4 regions of the Rahnella sp. EDr1-12 genome follow, and region 4 is predicted to be linked to each of the others. Evidence: predicted binding sites of a transcription regulator. Region 4 holds the regulator's gene; each other region holds the start of a gene.
What was found. The regulator CRP, encoded in region 4, controls carbon source genes, mostly activating them, when cyclic AMP is high. The targets are predictions, from matches to a motif close to ATGTGANNNNNNTCACAT.
Positions count from the first base shown of each region.

Region 1: aaeR (HTH-type transcriptional activator AaeR) is a predicted target of CRP. The motif match lies at 1,930-1,947, and genes of this name have one in related genera.
Region 2: ACO0U8_RS21155 (sugar transporter) is a predicted target of CRP. The motif match lies at 1,190-1,207, and genes of this name have one in related genera.
Region 3: ACO0U8_RS20880 (2-hydroxycarboxylate transporter family protein) is a predicted target of CRP. The motif match lies at 1,873-1,890, and genes of this name have one in related genera.

Region 1 covers NZ_JBLZNY010000001.1:1,933,594-1,936,724, reverse strand. Annotated here, with positions in the region: gene tldD (metalloprotease TldD) at 1-940, shown strand, start outside; gene aaeR (HTH-type transcriptional activator AaeR) at 974-1,912, opposite strand; gene aaeX (p-hydroxybenzoic acid efflux pump operon protein AaeX) at 2,195-2,398, shown strand; gene aaeA (p-hydroxybenzoic acid efflux pump subunit AaeA) at 2,406-3,131, shown strand, end outside.
Region 2 covers NZ_JBLZNY010000007.1:83,280-86,410, reverse strand. Annotated here, with positions in the region: gene ACO0U8_RS21165 (gamma-glutamyl-gamma-aminobutyrate hydrolase family protein) at 1-633, shown strand, start outside; gene ACO0U8_RS21160 (M15 family metallopeptidase) at 630-1,169, shown strand; gene ACO0U8_RS21155 (sugar transporter) at 1,358-2,542, shown strand; gene ACO0U8_RS21150 (methyl-accepting chemotaxis protein) at 2,605-3,131, opposite strand, start outside.
Region 3 covers NZ_JBLZNY010000007.1:20,942-24,072, forward strand. Annotated here, with positions in the region: gene ACO0U8_RS20875 (ATP-binding protein) at 1-1,622, opposite strand, end outside; gene ACO0U8_RS20880 (2-hydroxycarboxylate transporter family protein) at 1,961-3,131, shown strand, end outside.
Region 4 covers NZ_JBLZNY010000004.1:34,844-37,974, reverse strand. Annotated here, with positions in the region: gene ACO0U8_RS16905 (YccS/YhfK family putative transporter) at 1-1,029, opposite strand, end outside; gene crp (cAMP-activated global transcriptional regulator CRP) at 1,091-1,723, opposite strand; gene ACO0U8_RS16895 (OsmC family protein) at 2,086-2,493, shown strand; gene ACO0U8_RS16890 (hypothetical protein) at 2,847-3,131, opposite strand, start outside.

The DNA.
Region 1 (3,131 bases), on a different contig from region 4:
CGCCACTGACGGTACGCTGGCGGCAGATATCCGTCCGCTGGTTCGCCTGTCCGTGAGCGTGCTGGTCGAGCAGGATGGCCGCCGTGAACGCGGCTCCAGCGGCGGCGGTGCGCGCGTCGGTTATGATTATTTCCTCGAAACGGTTAACGGTGAAGTGCGCGCCGAAGCGTTCGCGCGTGACGCAGTGCGTATGGCATTGCTCAATCTGACCGCTGTCGCCGCCCCTGCGGGTGGGATGCCGGTGGTTCTGGGCGCAGGCTGGCCGGGCGTGCTGTTGCACGAAGCGGTCGGACACGGCCTGGAAGGTGATTTCAACCGTCGCGGAACGTCCGTCTTTAGCGGTCAGATGGGTAAACTGGTGGCGTCCGAACTGTGTACCGTCGTCGATGACGGTACTATGCACGGCCTGCGCGGTTCACTGGCGATTGACGATGAAGGCGTGCCGGGCCAGTACAACGTGTTGATCGAAAACGGTGTGCTGAAAGGTTACATGCAGGACAAACTGAATGCGCGCCTGATGGGCGTAGCGCCGACCGGTAATGGCCGTCGTGAGTCGTATGCGCACCTGCCGATGCCACGCATGACCAACACCTACATGCTTGCAGGAAAATCTACGCCGGAAGAGATTATCAGCAGCGTCGAATACGGCCTGTATGCGCCGAACTTCGGCGGTGGTCAGGTGGATATCACGTCCGGCAAGTTCGTGTTCTCAACGTCCGAAGCGTATCTGATTGAAAATGGTCGCATCACTAAACCGGTGAAAGGCGCGACGCTGATCGGGTCGGGTATCGAAGCGATGCAGCAGATTTCCATGGTAGGTAACGATCTGGCGCTCGATAAAGGCGTCGGTGTGTGTGGCAAAGAAGGCCAGAGCCTGCCGGTCGGGGTTGGTCAGCCAACCCTGAAACTGGATAATCTGACGGTGGGCGGTACCGCTTAAGTTTTGTTTTAGCCTCCCCTGATCAGGGGAGGTTTACCCCCACGTCGTACCCTTTTTCCCCTGCCTGTAGCCCTGATACACCTTACTGACCTGTTTGAAGTAATCCGTCAGATAGTTAATGCATACCTGCACTTTCAGCGGCAATTTGTCTTTTTCGGTATACAGCGCGTAAACCGGGCGAGGATCTGACTGGTAGCTGCGGAACAAAATCTCCACTTCCCCGGCATTGATTTCTTCGATGATCCACATCAGCGGCACATAAGCGATACCCACCCCGGCTTTCAGCCAGCGGATCATCGTTTGCGAATCATTGGTGACGAAACGCCCCTGCGGATTGATCCGGGTGGTAATTCCCTCGGGCGCGATCAGTTCAAACTCGCTGTCGGGGCGCACGCTGTATTCCAGCCATGAGAAATTCACCATATCCGCCGGTTTTTCCGGCGTGCCGTGCTGAGCCAGATAGCTGCGCGCGGCACACACCACCATGGGCATCGAGCCGAGTTTTGTGGAGAACAGGCTGGAATCCTGCAACGCCCCGACGCGGATCACCAGGTCTAAGCCGTCGGCGATCAGATCCGGCGCCGGAATGCCGGTGACCAGATTAACTGTCAGGCCGGGATATTCACTGAGCATCTCGGCAGTCATGGCAGCAAGAACATTTTGTGCCATTGTCGATGAGCTGCCGATGCGCAACGTGCCGGTGGGTGTGTTGTTGAAGGCGTATAATTGCTCATGCACTTCGCGCACGTCTTGCAGCATTTTCCGGCAGCCCTGATAGTAAATCTTTCCGGCTTCAGTCAGGCCAATGCTGCGTGTGCTTCGGTTTAGCAATTTGATTTGTAAGTCATTTTCAAGTTTTGAAATCGTCTGGCTGATGGCGGAAACGCTCATGTCGAGACGTCGTGCCGCCGCGGTAAATGAGCCGCTTTCAACCACCTGGGCGAAAATTGACATACGCTTTAATCGGTCCATTGTTAATCCTGGCTTAAAAGTGATTTAGATCACCTAACGTTGATCACTTGATAATAAGCAGGCTAATATACTCTCCCGGGCGATAACCATCAGGTCGCATTTTCCTGACGGCTTACCTTCGCACACTTCCCTGGCAACCCCACAGTTTTCGTCGTCACTTCCCGTGAAGATTTATCTCCGGGTTTGTGAGCTGTTGCCTAAAATAATGAATAATGTGTGCGCGGGGCTCACCACACCTTTCTCTGGTCATACTGCCCGTCGTCATAATGTAAGGAATTTTTGATGAGTTTGCTTCCGGTAATGGTGATTTTCGGATTGTCGTTTCCCCCGGTGTTTTTTGAAATACTGCTGGCGCTGGTCGTGTTTTTCCTGCTGCGACGCGTCTTGCAGCCCACCGGGATCTACGACTTTGTCTGGCACCCGGCGTTGTTCAACACAGCATTGTATTGCTGTCTTTTCTACCTGATCTCCTGCATGTTCGTCTGAGGGCGTTGTGAAAAATTTCTCTATAAAAATAATACGTTATGCAATTACGCTGATCCTTGTCGTTCTGGCTGTCATCGCTATTTTCAAAGCCTGGGCGTTCTACACGGAATCACCGTGGACCCGTGATGCAAAATTTACCGCCGACGTCGTCTCTATCGCGCCCGACGTGACCGGCCTGATTACCGATGTCCCGATCACGGACAACCAGCTGGTGAAGAAGGGGCAAATTCTGTTCAAAATCGACCAGCCGCGTTATCAGCAGGCGCTGGACGAAGCGAGCGCTGACGTGGCGTATTATCAGGCACTGGCCGCCGAGAAAAGACGCGAAGCCGGACGCCGCGTGAAACTGGGCGTGCAGGCGATGTCGCAGGAAGAGATAGACCAGGCGAATAATGTTCTGCAAACCGCCCAGCATCAGCTGGCGAAGGCTCAGGCAGCACGTGATCTGGCGGTGCTCGATTTACAGCGCACCGTGGTGGTGGCTCCGGCAGATGGCTGGGTGACTAACCTTACCGTGCATCCGGGGAACTACATCAACCGTGGTTCTACGGCCGTGGCGTTAGTGAAGAAAAACTCCTTCTACATTCTGGCTTATCTGGAAGAAACCAAACTGTCCGGCCTGAGCAAGGGCGATCGCGTGGAAATTACGCCGCTCGGCAGCAACCGCATCATGCACGGCAGGGTCGACAGCGTGGCAGCAGCGGTCACCAACAGCTCTTCTTCTGCGGCGACT
Region 2 (3,131 bases), on a different contig from region 4:
TGCGACGGGATTGTCGTCACCGGCGGCGCGTTTGATGTTCCCCCTGAGCTGTTCAACGAACAGCAAACCAGCGATCAGGTGCGCCTGAAACCGGCCCGCACCCGGTTCGAACAAGCCATCGTGAAAGGCGCCATGCAGCGCAACCTGCCCCTTTTGGGCATCTGCGGCGGTCAGCAACTGCTGGCCGTATTAACCGGCGGCACGCTGCATCAGCACATTCCCGACGCACTCCCCGACGCCCTTGAACACAGCACCACGGTGGACACCGAAAATGCCGGTGGCAAAAAGCGCGCCCGTCATCCGGTGCAGATCGCCGAAGGGTCGCTGCTGAGCCGCTGTGTTGAAAGCACGCATTATGAGGTCAACAGCTCGCATCACCAGGCCGTGAAATCCGTCGGGCCAGGCTGCATCGTCAACGCGTACGCGCCGGACGGGGTGATCGAAGGCATTGAATGCGAAGGCTATGATTTCTGTCTCGGCGTGCAGTGGCACCCTGAATATCAGCAACATCAGCAGGATACACAATTGCTGAAGGCGCTGGTGTCGGCGGCCTCGCGCTACAAACACTCCATGCGCAGTTCTGCGCGGGCAATGACCGACGCCATGACGCGCAAAGGTAAAGAAGAGGCATGAATCAGGCGGTGCTGAAAGCGCAGACTCTGCAGAGACTGCGTGACCTGAATATTGACCCGCAGGTGATCGCGCACCGCACGCTGCCCTACTTCGAAGAGGTAAGTGAGCACTTACTGGTGGACGCAGAAATGAATGCGGACACCGGTAAGGTTTACCGCCTGATCTCCCCCGCCGCTCAGGCATGGCGCGCCATGCAACAGCAGGCAGCCGCAGACGGCGTGGGCATTTATCTGGTCTCGGCGTACCGCAGCCTGGCGTATCAGGCAGAGCTGATCCGCGCCAAACAGCAAGCCGGAATACCCCCGCAAGATTTCTTCACGTCTCTGGCACCGCCCGGATGCAGCGAGCATCACACCGGCCGCGCCGTGGACATCAATACGCCCGGCTGCGACGAAGTGACCGGCGTGTTTGGCGAAACCGGCGCGTTTGTCTGGTTACAGGCCAATGCCGCCCGCTTCGGTTTTGTGATGTCCTTCCCGCAGAATAATCCGTGGGGATTCATCTGCGAACCCTGGCACTGGTGCTGGCACCCGTGATGGCGCTGTTTTACGTCGTCAGGTGATCTGCCTCTCACTTTCCGCCATGAAAATTGTCCCTCAAACATTTATCTGTTAGGCCAGTTTTCTGTTCCATTTTTAGAACAAATAAAACACACTATGCGTTCAAAAGGCTTCCTGTTGCAGAGAGCCTGGTCTTTACACCTTCTAATAAGTTATCAATTTCAATGCAATCAGATACCGTTTCGCGCAGGACAGCATGGCTTCGCGTTGTGATGCTGGCGATCGCCGCCTTTATCTTCAATACCACCGAATTTGTGCCGGTCGGATTACTTTCCGACATCGCCGCCAGTTTCAATATGAAGACGGCGCAGGTCGGCCTGATGCTCACCATCTACGCCTGGGTGGTGGCGCTGATGTCGCTGCCGCTGATGCTGCTGACCCGGCAGGTTGAGCGTAAACGCTTGCTGATCTTTATATTTAGCCTGTTTATCGTCAGCCACGTGTTATCGGTGGTGGCCTGGGATTTCTGGAGCCTCGTCGCCTCCCGCGTCGGTATCGCCCTTTCCCACGCGATTTTCTGGTCGATTACTGCCTCGCTGGCCATTCGCGTCGCCCCTCCGGGTAAAAAAACGCAGGCGCTCAGTATGTTAGCCACCGGCACGGCGCTGGCGATGGTGCTGGGCTTACCGCTCGGGCGCATCATTGGTCAGTATCTCGGCTGGCGCACCACCTTTATGAGCATCGGCGTGGTTGCGCTGCTGACGCTGATTTGCCTGATCAAACTGCTGCCACCGCTGCCAAGCGAACATACCGGTTCACTGAAAAGTGTGCCGATGCTGTTCCGCCGCCCGGCGCTGGTCGGCATGTATGTTCTGACTGCATTGATAGTGACCGCTCACTACACGGCCTACAGCTACATCGAACCGTTTATTCAGACCGTCGCCAATATGGGTGAAAACTTCACCACTTTCCTGCTGCTGATTTTTGGTGGCGCGGGTATCTTTGGCAGCATCATTTTCAGCATGTTCGGCAACCGCTTCCCGGCAGCGATGCTCAGCGGCCCGATCCTGATGGTGACGCTCAGTATGTTGCTGCTGTTTGTAGCGGTGATGAACCCGATCAGCATTTCTGTGCTGTGCGTGGTGTGGGGGCTGGCCATGATGATTATCGGCCTGGCCTTGCAGGTGCGCGTACTGGCGCTGGCGTCCGACGCCACCGACGTGTCGATGTCCCTGCTGTCGGGTATCTACAATATCGGCATCGGCGCGGGCGCGCTGTTAGGCAATCAGGTGAGTTTGCATCTGGAAATGAGCAACGTCGGTTACGCCGGTGGCGTGCTGGGATGTATCGCGTTTGTCTGGTGCCTGACGATTTTCCGGCGCTATCCGCAGTTAAAAACGACCAGCTGATCGCCCGCCGTTGAAGTAAAAATGCTCACTGTGCCGCCCTGGCGCAGTGAGCATCACAGTGATTACTCAGTGACAAAACGTGAAACGGAACCCGCCAGGCTTTGCGCCTGATCGCGTAAGGCATTGGCTGCGGCAGAAGACTCTTCCACCAGCGCGGCGTTTTGCTGAGTCACGTTGTCCATTTCGACAATCGCTTCCCCCACCTGCGAAATACCCCGGTTCTGTTCATCCGACGCCTGAGCAATTTCATTCAGGATTTCAGTGACATTGCCGACAGACGTCACGATGTCATGCATGGTGGCACCGGCCTGCTCGACCAGCTCGGACCCGGCGCTGATGCGCTCGACGGATTCGCCAATCAGTTCATCAATCTCTTTCGCCGCCTGTGCGCTGCGCTGCGCGAGGCTTCTCACTTCGCTGGCAACCACCGCAAAACCCCGCCCCTGTTCACCGGCACGCGCCGCTTCTACCGCAGCGTTCAGCGCCAGAATGTTGGTCTGGAAGGCAATGCTGTTGATAACCGTGGTGATCTCCGCAATCTTGCCGGAACTGGCGGTGATCTCATTCATGGTTTTCACCACATGATTAA
Region 3 (3,131 bases), on a different contig from region 4:
ATAAACACTGAAAAAATCGTACCCTGCGGCGTATTGTCTGAGATTTCGATGCTGCCGCCCGCCTGACGGACGTAACTCGCCACCAGATACAGACCGATGCCATGTTCTGCACCGGTCATCTCATCACCGCTCAGCGGCTTGGTGGTGACGCCCTGTTCGAACAAATGCGGCTTGAGGGCGTCGTCCACGCCGCCGCCGCGATCGGCCACCTCAATCAGCAGTTCGTGGTTTCTGTCGGAGATGTACAGCTCCACCGGCACAGCCGCTGTCCCGGCGTTGAGGGTGGCGTCCACGGCGTTGTCCAGCAGATTACCGATAACCGACATCAGCTCGGTTTCACTGATGGCCGCCGGAATGCGCAGTAACTGACAGGCCGGATCGAACGCCAGTTCGACGCCTTTTTCCCGCGCGCTGACGTATTTCCCCAGCAGCAGGCCGCACAGTGCAGGCGACGTAAAGCGCGCCGACACAAAATCCAGCACGGCCTGCGCGCCTTCGGACTGTGCCTGAATGTAGCGCATCGCGTCGTCGTAGCGCTGCATTTGCAGTAAACCGGCCAGCGTCGCGGTCCAGTTAAGCTGTTCATGACGCATGATGCGCAGGTTATCCGCATAGCGTTTCACCTGGCTCAGCTGGCTGCTCAGCGTATTAATGTCATTTTTATCGCGAAAGCTGAATACCCATCCGCTCTCTTTGCCGGGCTCCAGCTCAATCGGAACGCGGTTAACAATCACCTGTCGCTGATTAAGCACGGTAATTTGATCGTGGCGGCTGCTGCTGGCGGGGTTATCTTCCGCGACACCGCTTTGAGTAAAGAATGTCGGCGGCGTTTCAAGCACCTCATCCAGCGGTTTGCCGAGCAGCTGGTTTTCGGGCTGGCGAATATCCAGCAGTTCTCTTGCCGCGCGGTTAATTAAAATCAGCTGCTTCTGGCCGTCAATCGCAAATACACCTTCATACATGGCTTCCAGTAACGCTTTCTGCTGGCGCACCAGCAGCGCAATATCTTTGGGCTCCAGCCAGAACATCTGTTTTTTTACATTGCGGGTAAACACCCACGAAAAAATAAACAGCAGCAGTAAAAGCAGCATGCCGTATAAACCGGCCTGCGCCAGACGGCGGCCATTGATATTGTCGATGTAAGACGTCAGATAACCGACGGAAACAATGCCGATCACCTGTTTACTGGCATTCAGGATCGGCGCCTTGCTGCGTAATGACACGCCAATTCCGCCCTGACGCACCGAAATAATGGTTTTGCCGGCCAGCACTTCTGCGTTATCCCCGCCAATCATCGGCAGATCTATTCGCTCCGGCGATTCGGAATGATAAAGATGTCGCTCGCGCACGTCGCCAATGACGATATAACTGGCATCGCTTTGATCACGCAGCGGCTGAATTAACCGGGCAATGCCCGCGACGTCGCGATCGGCGACTTTCTGCGCCAGCCCCGGCATCAGCGCGATTTCACTGGCCTGAACCCGCGCCCGCTGGCCAAGATCGTGATGCAGTTGCCGGTCGATCACGTGAAATAAAATCGCGCCCAGCAGCGCTAACAGCAGGCACGAAAATAACACCAGAGATAAGAAGAGTTTTACCTGAAAAGGTAATCTGCGTTTCATACAACCTGCCACGGAGAAAGTCACCTGCCACGGGGAAAATCAAAAGCCACATATCGAATAACCCTATCACGGCACAAATGCCATCGTCATCGGGCAACGGCAGAGTTGTGAACGGGCAATTAAATTCGTCTTTATTTCACGCAGTAATTACAGGGTTAATATGGGTTTTTACTACTAATCTGATAATCCTTATAAAGGCCGTCGCATTAACACCATAAAAACCATAACAACCTTAATCCCTGCGGATTTAATTTGAACAAACTCACATCCGCCCTGACGCCCTGTTTTTTATGCTGGCACTCTCAATAAAAAAGTCACGATAAGAAAAGGGCGATGTCATGAGCACAACCGACGATTCCTACATTGTTGTTAAAGAAGACACCAAAAAATCCACAGCCTCCGCCAGACAAAAATGGTGGCATATTTTGGATAACTACAAGATAGGGATTATTCCGCTGCCTTTCTTCCTGCTGGCGGGTGTGCTTATCCTGCTCGATTGCCTCAATGGCAAGCTGCCGAGCGATATCGTCGTGATGGTGGCCACGCTGGCCTTCTTCGGATTTGCCTGCGGCGAGTTTGGCAAACGCCTGCCGGTGGTGGGAAAACTGGGCGCGGCGGCGATCTGCGCCACCTTTATACCTTCAGCGATGGTGCATTACGGCCTGCTGCCGGACGTCGTGGTGGATTCCACGGTGAAATTCTACAAATCCACCAACATTCTCTATCTCTACATTTGCTGCATTATCGTCGGCAGCATCATGAGCATGAACCGTCAGGTGCTGATCCAGGGGTTTATGCGCATATTTGTGCCGATGCTGTGCGGTGAAATCGTCGGGATGCTTGCCGGGATGGCCGTGGGTACGGCGTTAGGGTTACCGCCGGTGCAAACTTTCTTCTTCCTGATCCTGCCGATCATGGCCGGTGGGGTGGGCGAAGGGGCGATCCCGCTGTCGATGGGTTACGCCACTCTATTGCATATGGAGCAAGGCGTGGCGCTGGGCCGTATTCTGCCGATCGTCATGCTGGGCAGCCTGACGGCGATCGTGCTGGCTGGCGTACTTAATCAGATCGGCAAACGGTATCCGCATCTGACCGGTGAAGGCCAGCTGATGCCCTCTAAAAAAGGCCAGATGGGCAGCGGCACCGACGAGTTTGAGGGCAATCCGGGCGTGAATGCGCTGGCCTGCGGTGCGCTGCTGGCGATCTTGTTGTACATGGTGGGCATGCTTGGGCAGAAGTGGATCGGCCTGCCCGCGCCGGTCGGCATGTTATTTGCGGCAGTGGTGGTGAAGCTGGCGAACGGGATTTCTCCGACCATTCAGCACGGATCGATGGCGGTTTATAAATTCTTCCGCACCGCCGTGACTTACCCGGTGCTGTTCGCGGTCGGCGTGGCGATCACCCCGTGGCAGGAGCTGATCGACGCTTTTACCGTGCAAAACCTGCTGGTGATCGTCACCACGGTGGTGGCGCTGGTGGCGACCGGCTTTTACGTCGGCAAGAAAATCG
Region 4 (3,131 bases):
CAGATCGCGCCGGTACAGTGGCCTCTGTGTACGCAGCAGGCGTGCGATGCGGCTGAAATGGTAATAACAGAACTGGCCGACCGGATTATCCGGATTGCGTGCGGCAATTTTCTCCAGCGCCGCCAGTTCGTTCGCCATGGTAAAACGCCCGGAAAGACGGTGGTAAAGAATGTCGTCAGCAATCACCCGCAGACGGGCTGAAATCACCTGAGCATTACGGCGGATCACCGCTTCCGCATGGCTCTCTTCCACCAACTTTTGCACTTCTTCCGGCTGATGCAGGCTGACGGTAATGTGCTCCTGCAAATCCAGCGCCACCTGAAAACGCTGAAACAGCCGCTTGTAGTGATGATGATGTCCGTGCTGCGGCAGCATGTGCAGCTGCTGATAAAGCAGGGCGATAAGATCGATGACCTGTTGCTGGCGCTTGAGCAGCGGCGGCAACGCGGTTTCAGGGTCGGTATGCTGCGTCAGCAGGCTGTATTTAGCTTCGAAATAATCCGCCAGTTGCAAATACAGCTGACTGAGGGTTTCGCGCATCGGTTGTTCTTTTGATATGCGAAACCACGCCCAGTTAAACAGGCCGTACCAGGCGGTGCCTGCGGCAAACAGCGCGGGTGCCTGCCACATCGGCCTGACGCCCACCATGCTCAGGGTAAAGATGGTCGCCACTAAAGCACCGGGCAACAGACGCGCATGGAGCGGGCTGATTTCGCCGGTGACGCCAAGTAATAATGCCAGCGACAGCATGATCAGCGGCAGCGGGAGGTGCCACCCGGTCAGCATCACTTGCAGCAGAATGCTGCCCAGCGCAAACAGAGCGCCACCAATAATGAGACGTTTGAAAAAGCGTTTGTGGGGAGTATCAAGACCGGCGACGTTACAGCAGGCAGGGCAGAGGGAAAACAACAGGCCCATTTGCAGATTCCCAAACAGCCAGCAGAGGCCGACCGGCAGACATAACACCAGCGTCTGACGCAGTGCATAGTTCACTTCGGGATGATAAAACAGCCTTCGCCATAGCGTCATGGATGAAGCTTAGCCCATAAAAAAGGCGCGACAGTAAGCTGTCGCGCCTTTTTTTGAGGGATTAACGTGTGCCGTAAACGACAATCGTTTTACCGTGTGCGGAGATCAGGCTCTGATCTTCCAGCATCTTGAGAATGCGGCCGACGGTTTCACGGGAGCAACCGACGATCTGACCGATTTCCTGGCGGGTAATTTTAATCTGCATCCCGTCCGGGTGGGTCATGGCATCTGGCTGTTTGGCCAGATTCAATAAGGTCTGAGCGATACGGCCCGTTACGTCGAGGAAAGCAAGGTTACCGACTTTCTCTGACGTCATTTGCAGACGGTTTGCCATCTGCGCGGAGAGGCGCATCAAAATGTCCGGGTTAACCTGAATCAGCTGGCGGAATTTTTTATAAGAAATTTCAGCCACTTCGCAGGCAGTTTTAGCACGTACCCAGGCACTGCGTTCCTGACCTTCTTCGAAGAGTCCCAGCTCGCCGATGAAGTCACCTTGGTTAAGGTAGGAAAGTATCATCTCTTTGCCTTCTTCATCTTTAATCAGGACGGCAACCGACCCTTTCACGATGTAGTACAGCGTTTCGGCTTTTTCACCCTGGTGAATCAGCGTACTTTTAGAAGGATACTTATGTATATGACAGTGAGACAGGAACCATTCAAGTGTCGGGTCTGTTTGTGGCTTGCCGAGAACCATTTGCTATTATCCTCTGTTATTATCGCTGCCCAAAATCACAGGGCTCAGAGTTCCCTGTACGGCGTCTGAATATTAATGCGCCCTATCAGCATGTAACTCACCAGAAATGCTGCAAGCGGATGTCGGAGTGAAACAGCCTGTTAATTGCTGTTATCACCTTGGGTTCTGTTCTTAAACCGCGAAAACCGTCACCGCAATTTACTGGAAAGTATGTTTCGGCTTTGTTTGTAACACAGGTTTGCAATGCTGTCTTGTGTTGTCTCGCTTCAGCATGATGGCGATCGGGTTACGTTGCCAGTTTTTAGGTGAAAGGGTACTCTGGGGTGAAAATTTGATGAATAAGAACGCCAGGAGATAAGCAAATGCACGCACGCGTAAAATGGGTGGAAGGTCTGACGTTTTTAGGTGAATCCGCGTCGGGTCATCAGGTTTTAATGGACGGGAATGCCGGTGATAAAGCACCGAGCCCGATGGAAATGTTGCTGATGTCCGCGGGTGGCTGTAGCGCGATCGACGTGGTGTCGATTTTGCAAAAAGGCCGCAGCGATGTCCGTGACTGTGAAGTGAAACTGACGTCAGAACGTCGCGAAGAAGTACCGCGTTTGTTCACACACATCAATCTGCACTTCATCGTCACCGGTAAAGACCTGACTGACAAGGTTGTGGAGCGCGCCGTCAGCCTGTCAGCTGAGAAATATTGTTCCGTTTCTCTGATGCTGGGCAAAGCCGCCTCGATCACCCACAGTTTCGAAGTGGTTAACGTCGAATAAGTCACGACCAGTCATACGTCTGGCAATGATGACGAAGTAAATCTAAAAATCGCCGCGCGGCAAAAATCCAGCCTGCCTTCGCGCTGTAGCGCGGCGAAATCCTCTGGACTGGCCAGAATTGAGGGTAGCGCCATTAAAACCCCGCCACTGATAAACGACTTAAAAACCATCGTTCGGCCTTGTCGGGTGGCGAAAGCCACGTTAACAAGTAGGGGTGTTGTGCGAGCTGAAGACGTGCGAAAGCGGCTGAGGGGGGGCAGCGACTAAGGATAATTAACACGGGAAATCAATGGGGGGTAGAACGTGAGGAAAGCCCGTACAGCCGACCGGGCTTTGTACTTCAGGAAGTAATATTACTTAACCTTGCGGGCGTTATCTGCTTTCCATTCTTCGTATGTCGCTTCAAGGATCCACAGACAGGTTGCTCCTTTGTCTGTTTCCAGCAGGGCCAGCCGGGTTCGTTGATAAAAGGTCTCTATCTCAGCCGATTGTTTGTTAATGGGTCCCATGCAAACAAGGTCTGTTCCAACGAGATGAGGCCAGTCCTGAGAATCCAGCACGACCAGAGCCTTCAGCGCGCCTTCAGTGTTACTCGATAGTGCAGACGATAACGCGTCTTCGAGCGCTTGCGACTGCTG